One region of the Hydrogenophaga sp. SL48 genome, then DNA from elsewhere that is predicted to be linked to it. Evidence: predicted binding sites of a transcription regulator. Region 1 holds the regulator's gene; each other region holds the start of a gene.
The links. Region 1 encodes FNR, which switches genes on or off when oxygen is low (the NO sensors DNR and NnrR bind a similar motif). Its sites were predicted from a motif close to TTGATNNNNATCAA; they were not measured.

Region 1 (5,222 bases):
CCCGCCGCTTTTACATTTTTGGCCTGGTGCTGTACCCGCAGGATTTCATCTACCTGACGGGGTTGCTGGTGATCTCGGCGCTGGCCCTGTTCCTTTTCACGGCCGTGGCCGGTCGCCTGTGGTGCGGCTACGCCTGCCCCCAGACGGTGTACACCGAGGTGTTCCTCTGGATCGAGAAGAAGGTCGAAGGGGATCGATCCGCCCGCATGCGGCTGGACAAAGCCGAGCTGTCTGCTCAGAAGCTGGGCAAGAAGTGGCTCAAGCACGCGTTGTGGATTCTGTTTTCGCTCTGGACGGGCTTCACCTTCGTCGGGTACTTCACGCCGATTCGCGAGCTGGCTGTGGTTTCCCTGGCCGCTTCTCTGGGGCCCTGGCAGACCTTCTGGATCTTTTTCTATGGCTTTGCCACCTATGGCAACGCCGGCTTCATGCGCGAGCAGGTGTGCAAGTACATGTGCCCCTATGCCCGCTTCCAGAGCGCGATGTTCGACAAGGACACGATGATCGTCACCTACGACGAGAAACGGGGTGAGCCGCGGGGACCGCGTTCCAAGAAAGCCGATCCCCAGGCGCTGGGCTTGGGCGCCTGTGTCGATTGCACGCTGTGTGTGCAGGTGTGCCCGACCGGCATCGACATCCGCAAGGGCCTTCAATACGAATGCATCGGGTGCGGCGCCTGCATTGACGTGTGTGACGAGGTGATGGACAAGGTGGGCTATCCCCGCGGACTGGTCAAGTACGCGACGCAGAACGGCATGGCCAATGGCTGGACGACGGCACAGATGGTCCGTCGAGGTCTGCGCCCGCGCGTGCTTGTCTACACGGGCATCCTGATGGCCATCACGACCGCCGTGATGGTGAGTCTGTACCTGCGCACCCCGCTCAAGGTGGATGTGATCCGTGACCGGGGCACGCTGGCCCGCATGGTGGAACAAGGGCGCATCGAGAACGTGTTCAGGTTGCAGGTCATGAACGCCACCGAGTCCACGCAGCGCTATGTGATTGGTGTCACCGGTCTGCCTGGCATCACCATCGCTTCCGAGAGCGAAGTGGAGGTGCTGCCCACCGAAGTGCGTTCTGCCGTCATTCGGGTGCAGGTGCCTCCGGGGGCGGCATCCACCGGTTCTCATCCCATCCAATTCGATGTCCGTTCGACAGGGGATGAGGTGTCTCAGGTGAAAGAAAAAGCCGCGTTCCTGATCCCCCGGTAAAGTGACACCCACCTTTCCACTCCGACACCCACATGAATCCCAACAACGCCGCTCCCGCCCAGTCTTCGCTGCCCATCCCCTGGTGGAAAGTGCCTCACATGTGGCTGGTGGTGGGCGGACCACTCGTGGTGGTGGTTGCAGCCATTGCCACGGCCATCATCGCCGTCAAGGGCGCTGATCCTGTGCTCAACAAGGCCGATTTCGAGCGAGACCTGAAAGCCGCTCATGCCCTGGACGGACAAGCCAAAGCCAAAGCGCTGGAAACCTTGCAGCCCGCGCAGCAGGCGCGCAACCACGCGGCCTCACCGCTGCCGGAGCCTGCGGCCAAATAACAGGGGCAGGCCGAGCCGCCGACCTCAAAGACTTCTTGAACTGACTTTCACCCCCTACGAGGAGACAAGAGCATGTGGTCACAGCGCTGGATGTGGATTGCCTGGCCAGCCTTTCTGGTGGCAGCGGTTCTGGAAATGATCGTGTTTGCGATGGTGGACCCCGGTGACTTGCATTGGTTTGGCAACCCGCTGGGGCTGTCCCGGCAGGCCATCTACACCTTGGCCTTCTTTGTGTTCTGGGGAATCACCATGGCCTCCAGCGCGCTGACCACCCTGTTGTCGATGTCACCCTTCGAGGTCAACCGATGCCCGGTGCCCGAGGCCGCGCGGCCTGAAAGCTGTGCACAAAACCGCTCCTGTCGCTGACGGCGAAAAGCCCAAAAGAAAACCCCGCCGGAGCGGTCCGGCGGGGTTTTCTTTTGAACGCTGAAATCAGCGGCAGGTCTGTGGATTCACGATCAGCTTGAGTGCTTCGGTGTCCTTGATGTGCACGTAGCGTTGCTTGACTTCAATGATGCCTTCCTCGACAAACTTCGAGAACGTGCGGCTGACCGTTTCCAGCTTCATGCCCAGGTAGCTGCCGATCTCTTCGCGCGTCATGCGCAGCACCAGCTCGGATTGCGAGAAGCCTCGGGCATGCAGGCGCTGCACCAGGTTGAGCAGGAACGCCGCCAGGCGTTCCTCGGCGCGCATGCTGCCCAGCAGCAGCATCACGCTGTGGTCTCGCACGATTTCGCGGCTCATGATCTTGTGCACATGGTGCTGCAGGGTGGTGAACTCCCGAGAAAGCTCTTCAACCTGATCGAACGGCATGATGCAGACCTCGGCGTCCTCCAGGGCGATGGCGTCACACGAGTGGCGGTCGCTCACGATGCCATCCAGGCCGATGATTTCGCCCGTCATCTGGAAGCCGGTGACCTGGTCCCGGCCGTCGGCGGTGGTCACACAGGTTTTGAAGAAACCCGAACGGACGGCATAGAGGGAGGTGAACTTGTCGCCGGTGTTGAACAAGGCCGAGCCCCGTTTGACGCGCCGACGGGCTGAAATGACGTTGTCGAGCTTGTCCATTTCGTTGGGGTTCAAGCCCATGGGCAAGCACAGCTCCCGCAAATTGCAGCTGGAACAGGCGACTTTGATGCTTTGAATGTCCATAAATATCCCGCAATTGGGCCGAAGCTTAACGCATGGGTGTCGCTGATGTCGATGTACCCATTCGTTTCGCTGGCGTCAGTCAGCAGAAACCCTTGGCTGTCATGCGCCCTTGATCTTGATCAAGGGCGCTCGAACGCGCCTGGGGCACATTCTCCTTCTGCATTGGAGAATTGCCTGTGAGTCACGCCATATCTGACGAATTGCTCAAGCGGTTCGATGTCCCTGGACCGCGCTACACCTCGTATCCGACGGCTGATCGGTTTGTGGAAGCCTTCACCGAAGCCGACTACATCCAGGCCCTGGAGCAGCGGCGAGCGGGCTCGATGGCCTTGCCGCTGTCCCTGTACGTGCATGTGCCGTTTTGCGAATCGGTTTGTTACTACTGCGCCTGCAACAAGGTGATCACCAAGCACCACGAGCGGGCGGAGGAATATTTGCGCTACCTCTCGCGTGAGGTCGACCTGCAGGTGCAGCACTTCGGCAAGGGCCACAGCGTGTCCCAGCTGCACCTTGGTGGCGGGACGCCCACCTTCCTGTCGGATGGCGAGCTCGAAGACCTGATGGCGATGATCCGCCGCAACTTCACGCTGGTGCCGGGTGGGGAGTATTCGATCGAGGTGGATCCCCGCACGGTGACCGGCCAGCGTTTGCAGACCCTCGCACGCCTTGGGTTCAATCGCCTGAGCTTTGGCGTGCAGGACTTCGATCCTGCGGTGCAAAAAGCCGTGCACCGGGTGCAGCCCGCCGAACAGGTGTTTGAACTGGTGGAAACCGCCCGCAAGATCGGCTTCGAATCGGTGAACGTGGACCTGATCTACGGCCTGCCACTGCAAACGCCGGAATCGTTCTCCCGCACGCTGGCGCAGGTCAACCAGCTGCGCCCTGACCGCATTGCGCTTTACGCCTACGCCCACCTGCCTTCGCGGTTCAAGCCGCAGCGCCGCATCATTGCGGCGGAACTGCCCAGCCCCGGGGACAAGCTGTCCATGCTCTCGGCCTCGCTGGATGCCATGAGCGAGGCCGGCTACGTGTATGTGGGCATGGATCATTTCGCGCTGCCCACCGATGCCTTGGCGGTGGCCAAGCGGCAGGGCCGCCTGCACCGCAATTTCCAGGGCTACAGCACACAACCCGACTGCGATCTCATCGCCCTGGGTGTGTCGGCCATCGGCCGCATCGGTGCGACCTACAGCCAGAACGCCAAGACGATCGAGGATTACTACGACGCTCTGGATCAGGGCCGGTTGCCGATCGTTCGCGGCTTGGCACTCACGCGCGACGATCTGTTGCGCAGGTCGGTCATCATGTCCTTGATGTGTCAGGGCCAGTTGCAGTACGAGCCCATCAACCTGGGGCATCTCATAGATTGCAAAAAGTACTTTGCCCGAGAACTTGAGGTCTTGGCCAGCTTTGCCGAACAGGGACTGGTGAGCATTGACGAGTCGGGTGTGCAGGTCACTGCCACGGGCTGGTATCTGGTGCGCGCCATTGCGATGGTGTTTGACAAGAACCTTCAAGTGGATCAGGACCGCGCCCGTTTCTCCAAAATCATCTGACCTGAAACGATCGTTGGCGCTGCCGCCCAGGCTCGCCGCGAGAGCGGTCAAGCGCCCCGCTTGCATGGAGCTTGTGGGGACTTCGTCCGCTCATCTTTCCCCGCCTGCTAGAGTTCCCTGATGCAGACTTCCATGGCGATCACGGCCCTGTTCATGGGGCTGGCCGGTGGCCCGCACTGCGTGGCCATGTGCGGGGCCGCTTGTGCGGGTATCGGCCGTGCCGCCGGCGAGCGCAGCACACAGGCGTTGTGGTCGTTTCAGGCCAGTCGCATGTTGGGCTATGCGCTTTTTGGTGCGTTTGCCGCCGGGTCGGTTCAAGGGTTGGCTTGGTTGGGCACCAACACGGCCGTCATCCGTCCGGTCTGGACGATGTTCCATGTGGCGGCGTTGCTCCTCGGTGCGGTGCTCCTCTGGCAGGCAAGGCAGCCCGCGTGGCTGGAAGGGCTCGGTCAAAGCGTCTGGCGCAAGGCGCGCCCCGTGCTCGGCCGCCTGGGCGGCAAAGCGCCCGTGGTGCTGGGTGTGGCCTGGGCCCTGATGCCTTGCGGCTTGCTGTACTCGGCGTTGTTGGTCGCCTCGCTCTCAGCCAACGCGATGGAGGGCGCGCTCATCATGGCGCTCTTTTCGACGGGCACCTCCATCTCGTTGACCGCCGGGCCTTGGCTCTTGCTGCGTTTGCGTGGGGGTCGTTCGGGTGCCTGGGGCATTCGCCTGGCCGGATTGGCGTTGGCGGCCACCTCGGGCTGGGCGCTCTGGATGGGTATCACCAATCCCACCGGGCTGTGGTGTGCCTGATCAGGGCTTTCGACCCGGCAACGTGGCGAGAACCAGGCCCAATAGGGCGATGCCGAACGCGAGCAGCTGAATGGGCGTGAGCCGCTCACCCATGAACACAACACCGATGGTTGCTGCACTGAGGGGCAGCATCACGGCGAACACACCGGCCTTGGATGCGGGAATGGTTTTCAGCCCGG
Region 2 (5,222 bases), 2.6 Mb from region 1:
GCCACGGCCAGCACCGCCCCCACGAGGTGGCTGATGCTGTTGAAGCGTTCGCCGGCGACCATGCGTCAGGCCGCGACCGCGGCCGGTGCTGCGGGCTCGATGCGGTCCTGCCCGGGCTGGCCGTGCCAGTAGCCGTTGCAGTCGCGGTCGGGCAGCAGCGGCAGCAGGGCCGCGCGGGCCGCCGGCCCGTCGAGCGCGCCGCGGCGCACCGCGTCGTACAGGCCGATCACCTCCGCCGTGTGCAAGGACTGCGGGCTGATGCGCGCCACGTCCACGCCGAGCGCCGTCAGATCGTCCCAGGCGTCGATCAGGCTGTGCACCCGCGCGGACTGGGTCTGGACGCCGTTGAGCACCAGGAACTCGGCGCTCTCGCGCGTCTTGAGCATCAGGCCGTCGGGGTGGTCGAGGCAGCTGAAGCGGCAGTCGTCCTTGGGCAGGTTGCGGTGGCGCGCGGTGAAGCAGCGGGCCGAGAAAGCCAGCGGCAGGCGGCCGTGCACGAACACCTCGGTCTGCAGGCCGGCCGGGCGCTGCTGCTGCAGCAGGGCCAGGTCGTGGCTCGGCATTTCCAGCGGCGCGACCCAGCGCGTGGCACCCATGGACGCCATCCAGGCCAGTGAAGGGCCGTTGTAGAGGTTGAGGTGCGGGCCGGCGACGAAACCGCGCTGGCCGGCCAGCGCGCCCACCGCGCCCATGTCGTTGGCCTCGACGTCGAAACCGGTGTTCGCGGTGATCTTCTGCATCGCGCTCACGTCCGAGCCCGACTCCAGCAGCACCTGGGTGGACAGCACCGCGGTCTTGCCCGCAGCACGCACCAGCTCGGCCACGTCCAGCCAGTCCGACAGGCGCAGCTCGTGGCGGCGCGAGCAAGTCACCTCACCGAGGTAGACGATGTCCACCGCCGTCGCGGCCATGGCCTCGTAGAAGTCAAAGACGGTCTGGCGCGGCCAGTAGTACTGCAAGGGTCCGAGAGAAAGTTTCACTTCAGTGGTTCCAGTGTGTGCGGCGGCCCCTCACCCCAACCCTCTCCCCAGAGGGGCGAGGGAGTGAATGCCAAGCCTCCGGAGCGCGTGCCTTGCCCAGCACACGCCGAAGATCCGGCTCCGCCGGTCCAAGGGCGTGGTCCCCCTGGGGGGAAGCCGCGAAGCGGCGCAGGGGGAGCGTTTCTGTCTCCGGAGCGCGTGCCCCGCCCAGGGCACCCGTGGAACTGGCTTCGCCAGGCCACTGGGTGCGTTCCCCTGGGGGGAAGCCGCGAAGCGGCGCAGGGGGGAGCCATCACTTCCACGGCCGGTGGTAGGCGCCCAAGGTGTGCTGCTGCCCCTCGGCCACCTGGTCGAGCGAGGCCATCCAGGCGCTTTTGGGTGTGTAGTGCTGGGGCTGGGTCTGGCAACTGTCGATGGCCTCGCGCCAGACCTTCGTCACCTGGGCCACGTAGGCCGGGCTGCGCTGGCGTCCTTCGATCTTGATCGCACGCACGCCCATCTGCAAGAGCTGCGGCAACAGCGAGAGCGTGTTGAGGCTGGTGGGCTCTTCGATCGCGTAGTAGCTGGTGTCGTTCTCGACGTCGAAGCGGCCCTTGCACAGCGTGGGGTAACCCGCGCTCTCGCCGGTGGCGTAGCGGTCGATCAGCACGCCGTTCAGGCGCGACTCCAGGCCTCTCGGCGTTTCCTGCCAGCGCACCGCCTTGGCGGGCGAACACACGCCGTGCGTGTTGGGCGACTCGCCGGTGACGTAGGACGAGAGCGCGCAGCGGCCTTCGACCATCACGCACAGGCTGCCGAAGCCGAACACCTCGATCTCCACCGGCGTCTTCTGCACCACCTGGCGCACCTGGTCGAGCGAGAGCACACGCGGCAGCACGGCGCGCGAAATGCCGAACTCGCGGTGGTAGAGGTTGATCGCCTCGGGGTTGGTCGCCGAGCCCTGCACCGAGAGGTGCAGCCTCAGCCGGGGGTGGCGCTGGGTGGCGTATTGCATGAGGCCGGGGTCGGCCAGGATGACCGCGTCCACGCCCAGGTTCACCGCCTTGTCCATCGCCTCTCGCCAGCGCTCCGGCTGCGCGGCCTGGGGGTAGGTGTTGAGCGCCATGAACACCTGGCAGTCGCGGGCGTGGGCGTAGGCCACGCCGCTGGCGATGGCCGCGTCGTCGAAGTTCAGGCCGGCGAAGTTGCGCGCATTGGTGGCGTCGCGCAGGCCCAGGTAGACGCAGTTGGCGCCGTGGTCCACCGCGGCCTTGAGCGCGGGCAGGCTGCCGGCCGGGCAGACCAGGTCCAGGGTGGGGGAATTCGGTTGCGTGCGGTCGTTGGCCATGGGAGGGTGCAAGGGAGGGGCGGCACGCCGGACGGGTCCGGTGCCAGACGGGCGCGAAGGTATCAGCGGCCCGCCGCCCCGGCGTTGACCTGGGTCAAGGGGCTCATGGCTTGATCTGGCGCAAGTGGGGCCTGGAACGGGCTGGGCGGCGGCGAAGGCCCGCCCGAGGGCGGTTCTTGATGCAGGACAAGGTGCTTCCGGGCGCTCGCCGGTAGGCTCCAGATGCGGTTTTTTGCGCCGCACAACCGGAACGACACGATGAATGCACGAGACGACATGGGCGCGGTGCCGCCTGACAGCGGCGATGTGGCCGCGCACGCCGAGGCCTTGCTGCGCCTGGCCCGCGAGGGCGGGCTGCGCACCTGGCGCATGGGCGGCCAGGGCGGTGGCGGCAAGGAGCTGCTGCCCGTGGTGCAGGGCGGCATGGGCGTGGGCGTGTCGGCCGGCGGGCTGGCCGGTGCGGTGGCGTCGCTGGGCGGGGTCGGCACGGTCTCGTCGGTGGACCTGCGCCGCCTGCACCCCGACCTGATGGCGCAGACGGTGCATCTGGAGAGCGGCAAGGAGCCCGACGCCAAAGAACGCATCGACGCCGCCAACCTGGTCGCGCTGGACCGCGAGATCCAGCGCGCGCGCGGCATCGCCCAGGGCCGTGGCCTGATCGCGGTCAACGTGATGAAGGCGCTCTCGGCATATGAAATCTACGTGCGCCAGGCGCTGGAGAGCGGTGCCGACGCGGTGGTGGTGGGCGCCGGCCTGCCGCTGGACCTGCCCGAGATCGCCAAGAACCACCCCCAGACGGCGCTGATCCCCATCCTGTCGGACGCGCGCGGCGTGCAGTTGCTGGTGCGCAAGTGGGAAAAGAAGGGCCGCCTGCCCGATGCCATCGTCATCGAGCACCCGCGCCTGGCCGGTGGCCACCTCGGGGCCGCCAAGGTGGCGGATCTGCAGGACGGACGCTTCGAGTTCGATCAGGTGCTCCCGGCGGTGCTCGAATTCTTCAAGACCGCCGGCATCGAGGGACAGATCCCCCTGATCGCGGCCGGGGGCATCAGTTCCCGGAACGACCTGCTGCGCCTGCAGGCCCTGGGCGCGAGCGCGGTGCAGATGGGCACGGCCTTTGCTGTCACCCAGGAATGCGACGCCGACCCGGTGTTCAAGCGTGTGCTGGCCGAGGCGCGGCCCGAAGACGTGGTGGAGTTCGTGAGCGTGGCCGGTCTGCCCGCGCGCGCGGTGCGCACGCCCTGGCTGGACAAGTACATCCGCATCGAGCCCAAGCTCCAGGCGGCGGCCCACGTCAAGAAAAAGTGCAACATGGCGTTCGACTGCCTGGCCCATTGCGGCCTGCGCGACGGCGTGGTGGGCATCGGCCAGTTCTGCATCGACCAGCAGCTGGGCCACGCCATGGAAGGCGATGAAAACAAGGGCCTGTTTTTCCGGGGTGCCGGTACCCTGCCGTTCGGCAAGGACATCCGTTCCGTGCGCGACCTGATGTGGTGGATGATCGGGGGCTGCCTGTCCCCGGCTTTGGGGCAGAATACCGCCCCTTTGCCCATCGAATCTGGAGCCACCGCATGAAGCGTGACCACAGCCTGCGCGCGCAGGACCTGACACAAACCCAACCCATCAGCCAGGACGTCCTGGCCGAAAAATACCTCAAGCCCGGCGAGACCGGCGTCGAAGACCTCTACCGCCGTGTGGCGCGAGCGCTCGCTTCCGTGGAAAAGCCCGAAACGCGGGCCGAGTGGGAGCAAACCTTCCTCGCCAACCTGCACGCCGGCGCCATCGGCGCGGGCCGCATCATGAGCGCCGCCGGCACCGACATCCAGGCCACGCTCATCAACTGTTTCGTGCAGCCCGTGGGCGATGCGATCCAGGGCGTGGACGCCGAGGGCTACCCCGGCATTTATGAAGCGCTGCGCGAGGCGGCCGAAACCATGCGCCGCGGCGGCGGCGTGGGCTACGATTTTTCGCGCATCCGCCCCCGGGGTGCCGAGGTCAAGGGCACGCACTCCATGGCGTCGGGCCCCTGCAGCTACATCAACGTGTTCGACCAGTCGTGTTCGACGGTCGAGAGCGCGGGCGCGCGGCGTGGCGCGCAGATGGGCGTGTTGCGCATCGACCACCCGGACGTGATGGATTTCATCACCGCCAAGCGCACCCCCGGCCGCTGGAACAACTTCAACGTCTCGGTCGGCGTGTCTGACGCCTTCATGGAGGCCGTGGGCAACGACCAGCCCTGGGAGCTGGTGCACAAGGCCCGTCCCGGCAAGACGTTGCTCGACAAGGGCGCCTACCAGCGCAGCGACGGCCAGTGGGTCTACCAGACCCTGGCCGCGCGCGAGCTCTGGGACACGATCATGAAGTCGGCCTACGACTTCGCCGAGCCGGGCATCCTGTTCCTCGACAAGATCGGCACCGACAACAACCTGCACTACTGCGAAACGATCTCGGCCACGAACCCCTGTGGCGAACAGCCGCTGCCGCCCTACGGCTGCTGCGACCTCGGCCCCATCATCCTGACCCGCTTCGTGCAGAACCCGTTCGGTTTCGGCGGGGCACCGGCTTTTGATTTCGAGGCCTTCGAAAAAGCGGTGGCGCTGCAGGTGCGCGCACTGGACAACGTGCTCGACGTCACCTTCTGGCCGCTGGAACAGCAGCGCACCGAAAGCGCCGCCAAGCGCCGCATCGGCGTGGGCTTCACCGGCATGGGCAACGCCCTGGCCATGCTCTGCGTGCGCTACGACCGCGAAGAGGGCCGCCACGTGGCCGCCCAGATCGCCGAGCGCATGCGCAACGCCGCCTACCTGGCCTCGGTCGAGCTCGGCAAGGAAAAGGGCGTGTTCCCCAAATTCGAGGCCGAGGGTTACCTGGCCCCCGGCACCTTCGCCAGCCGCCTGCCCGAGGCCATCAAGAAG
Region 3 (5,222 bases), 2.6 Mb from region 1:
GACATGTCAGCGGCCGTTGACCTGACGGCCGATGGGGTGGATGTGTTCATGGGTGTTTCCTTTTGGGGTGGTTGAAAGACGGGGGATCAAGCGGCCTGCAGCTGGCGTTTGGCGGCCAGCTTCTCAGCGTCGCAGACCGGACAGAACGGGTGCTCGCCCGCGAGGTAGCCGTGGGTGGGGCAGATGGAGAAGGTGGGGGTGACGGTGATGTAGGGCAGGCGGAAGTTCGTCAGCGCGCGCTGCACCAGCGCGCGGCAGGCCTCGCCGCTGCTCAGGCGTTCGCCCATGTACAGGTGCAGCACGGTGCCGCCGGTGTACTTGCGCTGCAGCGGGGCCTGGCGCTCCAGCGCCTCGAACGGGTCGTCGGTGAAGCCCACGGGCAGCTGCGACGAGTTGGTGTAGTAGGGCTGCTCGGGCGTGCCGGCCTGCAGGATGGCGGGCCAGCGCTTGCGGTCTTCGCGGGCGAAGCGGTAGGTGGTGCCCTCCGCGGGCGTGGCCTCCAGGTTGTACAGGTGGCCGGTCTCCTCCTGGAAGGCCACGATGCGTTCGCGCACGTGGTCCAGGAAGCGCAGCGCGAAGGCGTGGCCGTCGTCGGTGGTGATGTCGTGCGCGTCGCCGGTGAAGTTGCGCACCATCTCGTTGATGCCGTTCACGCCCAGGGTGCTGAAGTGGTTGCGCAGGGTGCCGAGGTAGCGCTTGGTGTACGGGAACAGGCCCTGGTCCATCAGCCGCTGGATCAGCTTGCGCTTGGTCTCCAGGCTCTGTTGGCCCAACACCAGCAGGCGGTCGAGCGCGGCCAGCAGGCCGGCCTCGTCGCCCGCGTGCAGATGCCCCAGGCGCGCGCAGTTCACCGTGACCACGCCCAGGCTGCCGGTCTGCTCGGCGCTGCCGAACAGGCCGTTGCCGCGCTTGAGCAGCTCGCGCAGATCAAGCTGCAGCCGGCAGCACATGGAGCGCACCATGTTCGGCTGCAGCTCGGAGTTGATGAAGTTCTGGAAGTACGGCAGGCCGTACTTGGCCGTCATGTCGAACAGGCGCCGCGCGTTCTCGCTCTCCCAGGGGAAATCGGGCGTGATGTTGTAGGTGGGGATGGGGAAGGTGAAGACCCGCCCCTTGGCGTCGCCCTCGGTCATCACCTCGATGTAGGCGCGGTTGATCAGGTCCATCTCGGCCTGCAGATCGCCGTAGCAGAACGGCATTTCCTGCCCGGCGATCACCGGCACCTGTTCGCGCAGGTCGTCGGGGCAGACCCAGTCGAAGGTGAGGTTGGTGAAGGGCGTCTGCGTGCCCCAGCGCGAGGGCACGTTGAGGTTGTAGATCAGCTCCTGGATGCACTGGCGCACGGCCGCGTACTCCATGCCGTCCTGGCGCACATAGGGCGCCATGTAGGTGTCGAACGACGAGAAGGCCTGCGCGCCGGCCCACTCGTTCTGCAGCGTGCCCAGGAAGTTCACGATCTGCCCCACGGCCGAGGACATGTGTTTCGGCGGCCCCGACTCCACCTTGCCCGGCACGCCGTTGAGGCCTTCGTTGAGCAGGGTGCGCAGCGACCAGCCCGCGCAGTAGCCGCTGAGCATGTCGAGGTCGTGGATGTGGAGGTCGCCCTCGCGGTGCGCCTGCCCGATCTCGGGCGTGTAGACGTGCGAGAGCCAGTAGTTGGCCGTGACCTTGCCGGCCACGTTCAGGATCAGCCCGCCCAGCGAATAGCCCTGGTTGGCGTTGGCGTTCACGCGCCAGTCGGCGCGCGTGAGGTACTCGTTGATCGACGATTCCACATCCACCAGCGTCTGCTGGTCGGCGCGCAGCGTGGCGTGCTGCTCGCGGTAGACGATGTAGGCGCGCGCGGTCTGGAGGTGGTTGGCCGCGATCAGCGTCTGTTCGACCACGTCCTGGATCGGCTCGATGCCGGGCGGCGCACCCTTGAAGCGGTGGATCAGCACCTTGACCACCTGGGCACACAACAGCGCGGCCTCGGCGCCGTCGAACTCGCCGCTGGCCTGGCCGGCCCGCGCCAGCGCGGACCGGATCTTGTCGGCATCGAAGGCCTCGCGCAGGCCCGAACGCTTGATCACCTCCCTTGGAAGACTGACCACCATCGCATCTTTCATAGCTCTCGCCTCCTGGATCAAAAACACTACCTATGGTGTTCAAGATACCCGCCAGACACCATAGATAGTTTGATTTGACGCAAGGTCGACGCAGCTTCCAACGCGGTTTCAGGCCTTTCACCGGCTTGATCTGCGTCAACCGGGTGCGGCTGTCACGCGCGTTCTGACAGGACCGCGCCGAGCCTGAAGAATCCCGGCATGGACTTCGATCACAGCCCCCGGGCGCAGGCGCTCCAGCAGCAGCTGGAGACCTTCATGCAGACCTACCTGCTGCCGCACAACGCGGCCTGGCACCAGGCGGTGCAGCAGGGGGACTACCCGCCACCCTTCCTCGAAGACCTGAAGACCCTGGCGCGCGAGGAAGGGCTGTGGAACCTGTTCCTGCCCGGGCTGCGCGAAGACGAGCCCGGCACCCGGCTGGGCAACCTCGACTACGCGCCGCTGGCCGAGGCCATGGGCCAACTGCACTGGGCGGCCGAGGTGTTCAACTGCAGCGCGCCCGACACCGGCAACATGGAGCTGCTGCACCGCTTCGCCACATCCGCGCAGCGCACGCAGTGGCTCACGCCGCTGCTCCATGGAACGATCCGCTCCGCCTTCGCCATGTCCGAACCCGACGTGGCCTCGTCGGACCCGACCAACCTGCAGACCACGGTGCGGCGCGAGGGCGACGACCTCGTGCTCAACGGCCGCAAGTGGTTCATCACCGGCGTGGCGCACCCGGGCTGCCGGCTGTTGATCGTGATGGCGCGCAACGCGCCCGACGACAGCGCCGCGGCCGAGACCCGGCACCACCAGCACAGCATGGTGCTGGTGCCGCTGGACACGCCGGGCGTGGACGTGGTGCGCAACATCAGCGTGGTGCACCACCACGCGCCCGAGGGGCATGGCGAGATCGTGTTCCGCCAGGTGCGCGTGCCGGCCGACCACCTGCTCGGCGGCTGGGGCGAAGGTTTTGCGATGGCGCAGGCGCGGCTGGGGCCGGGCCGCGTGCACCACTGCATGCGCACCATCGGCCAGTGCGAGCTGGCGCTGGCGCTCGCCACCGAACGCGCGCTGGAGCGCCGGACCTTCGGCAAATACCTGGCCGACTACGCCAACGTGCAGGAGTGGATCGCGCTGTCGCGCATCGAGATCGACCAGGCGCGCCTGCTGGTGCTGCGCTGCGCCTGGCTGCTCGACCACCCGGAGCGCACCGAGCCCGCGGCCTTGCGCGCGCAGGTGGCCGCGATCAAGGTGGTGGCCGCAGGCCTGCAGACCCGCGTGGTGGACCGCGCCATGCAGATCTTCGGTGCCATGGGCCTCTCGCCCGACACGCCGCTGGCGCAGTTCTGGACCTGGGGCCGCGCCCTGCACCTGCTCGACGGACCCGACGAGGTGCACCTGCGCAGCGTGGCCCGGCACGAGCTGGAGCGGGCGCGTGAACGCATGGGGTCGTCTTCCGCCTACTTCACCACGCCCGAGCAGATGCGCACGCCACCGCGCCTGAACTGAGGCCACGTTCTACAACCGCGTGGGTCGCGCGCTCATACGTCCAGGGCACCGCCGGGCCGGCTTTGCCGGACGGCCAGTGCCGCCCCCTTGAGGGGGGCGCGCGAAGCGCGGCGGGGGTGTTCCAGTTCAGCGGTCCACCTGGCCCGGCAGCGAGAGGTCGCCCGACGCCACCTTGAACACCTTCGCCACGCACAGCAGCGGCGTGTGCAGGCTGGCGTTCACCCGCAGTGCGGCGGTCACGCCGTCGAACTTCAGGGCCTGCAGCGCCGACACGTTGTCGAAGGGCACGCGCACGTTCACGCTGTCGCGCTCGAACGAGGGGCTCCAGCCGGGGCTGTCGATCAGCAGCGGCAGGCCGGGCCAGGTCTTGGGCAGGCGCGGCCGGCTGCCCTCGGGGATGTCGACCACCTTCAGCGACCCTTGGCCACAGGCCTCGTCGGGCCGCAGCACCACCCAGTGCGAGTGCCACACGCCGCCGTCGTTCTTCAGGTGGCCGTCGCCGTTTTCGTCGAACAGCGGCGTGTCGTCGAAGTCGGGGTGGGCGGTGACGGCGAAGGCCAGGATGCCGGCCTGGGGCTCGAAGCCCACCTCGGCCGGGTCCAGGCTGGTGGGCCAGACGTAGGAGAACACCCGGCTGCCGGCCAGCTGGCCGGACTTCGTCGGCCGCGTGCGCCCGGCCTTGCCCGAGACCTGCATGTGGAACACCAGGGCGTTGTCCTCGGTGCTGATGCGGGTGTGCACCACATCGAACGGCGCGTGCACCGCCTTGGCCGGCGCGGTCGCGATGCCCCCGGTGTGGGCGCGGCCCCCATCGGCCAGGGCAGGCCCGGCCAACGCCAGAGAAGCCACCAGCCAGGTGGCGCGCAGCGGGGAGGAAAGGGAGATGGAACGCATGGAAAACTCCTGGAGTGGGGCTGGGAACAGGCCGCCGGCCGGCGGTCCCGTGGCACCCAGTGTCGTTCCGCCTTCTGTTCAAATGGGATCATTTCGTACACGATGGATACCCATTCGTTCAGCCACCCCATGACCACGACACCCCCACCCGTCGACCGACTCTCTGGCCTGCTGGAGCGTTTTCCCGTGCGCGCCCAGCTGTCGTTCACCGGCACGCTCTGCGGTGTGCAGAGCTTCACCCCCGCGCCCGGCACGGGCTACCTGCACGTGCTGCGCCGGGGCACGCTCAAGGTCACACACCCGGCCCGGCAAGGGGTGCCGCGGCGCCTGCAGATCAGCGAACCCTCGCTGCTGTTCTACCCGCGCGCCATCACCCACCACTTCCACAACCCGCCGGTCGAGGGCAGCGACTTCACCTGCGCGCAGCTGCGGTTCGACGGCGGCCAGGCGCACCCGCTGGTGCGCACCCTGCCCGGCGTGCTCGTCCTGCCGCTGCACCAGGTGGACGGGCTGGCGGCCGCGCTGGATCTGCTGTTCGCCGAGACCGACCGGGTGCGCTGCGGGCACCGCCTGCTGGCCGACCGGCTGTTTGAAGTGGTGCTGATCCAGGCCCTGCGATGGCTGCTTGACCACCCGCGCGAGGCCGGGGTGCCGCCCGGGCTGGTCACGGGCCTGTCGGACCCCCGGCTGGCGCGCGCGCTCGTGGCCCTGCACGACGCGCCCGGC

Region 2: a site for FNR is predicted at 2,392-2,405, ahead of ubiU (ubiquinone anaerobic biosynthesis protein UbiU). Genes of this name have one in related genera too.
Region 3: a site for FNR is predicted at 2,234-2,247, ahead of IM738_RS19650 (ribonucleoside triphosphate reductase). Genes of this name have one in related genera too.

The regions. Positions count from the first base shown of each region.
Region 1 is NZ_CP063400.1:1,306,414-1,311,635, forward strand. It holds gene ccoG (cytochrome c oxidase accessory protein CcoG) at 1-1,211, shown strand, start outside; gene IM738_RS06270 (nitrogen fixation protein FixH) at 1,244-1,543, shown strand; gene IM738_RS06275 (hypothetical protein) at 1,616-1,909, shown strand; gene fnr (fumarate/nitrate reduction transcriptional regulator Fnr) at 1,976-2,695, opposite strand; gene hemN (oxygen-independent coproporphyrinogen III oxidase) at 2,872-4,251, shown strand; gene IM738_RS06290 (sulfite exporter TauE/SafE family protein) at 4,372-5,043, shown strand; gene IM738_RS06295 (DMT family transporter) at 5,044-5,222, opposite strand, start outside.
Region 2 is NZ_CP063400.1:4,139,509-4,144,730, reverse strand. It holds gene trhA (PAQR family membrane homeostasis protein TrhA) at 1-62, opposite strand, end outside; gene ubiV (ubiquinone anaerobic biosynthesis protein UbiV) at 66-980, opposite strand; gene ubiU (ubiquinone anaerobic biosynthesis protein UbiU) at 1,273-2,307, opposite strand; gene IM738_RS19575 (NAD(P)H-dependent flavin oxidoreductase) at 2,677-3,882, shown strand; gene IM738_RS19570 (adenosylcobalamin-dependent ribonucleoside-diphosphate reductase) at 3,879-5,222, shown strand, end outside.
Region 3 is NZ_CP063400.1:4,153,789-4,159,010, forward strand. It holds gene nrdD (anaerobic ribonucleoside-triphosphate reductase) at 1-50, opposite strand, end outside; gene IM738_RS19650 (ribonucleoside triphosphate reductase) at 87-2,108, opposite strand; gene IM738_RS19655 (acyl-CoA dehydrogenase family protein) at 2,307-3,602, shown strand; gene IM738_RS19660 (hypothetical protein) at 3,729-4,496, opposite strand; gene IM738_RS19665 (AraC family transcriptional regulator) at 4,626-5,222, shown strand, end outside.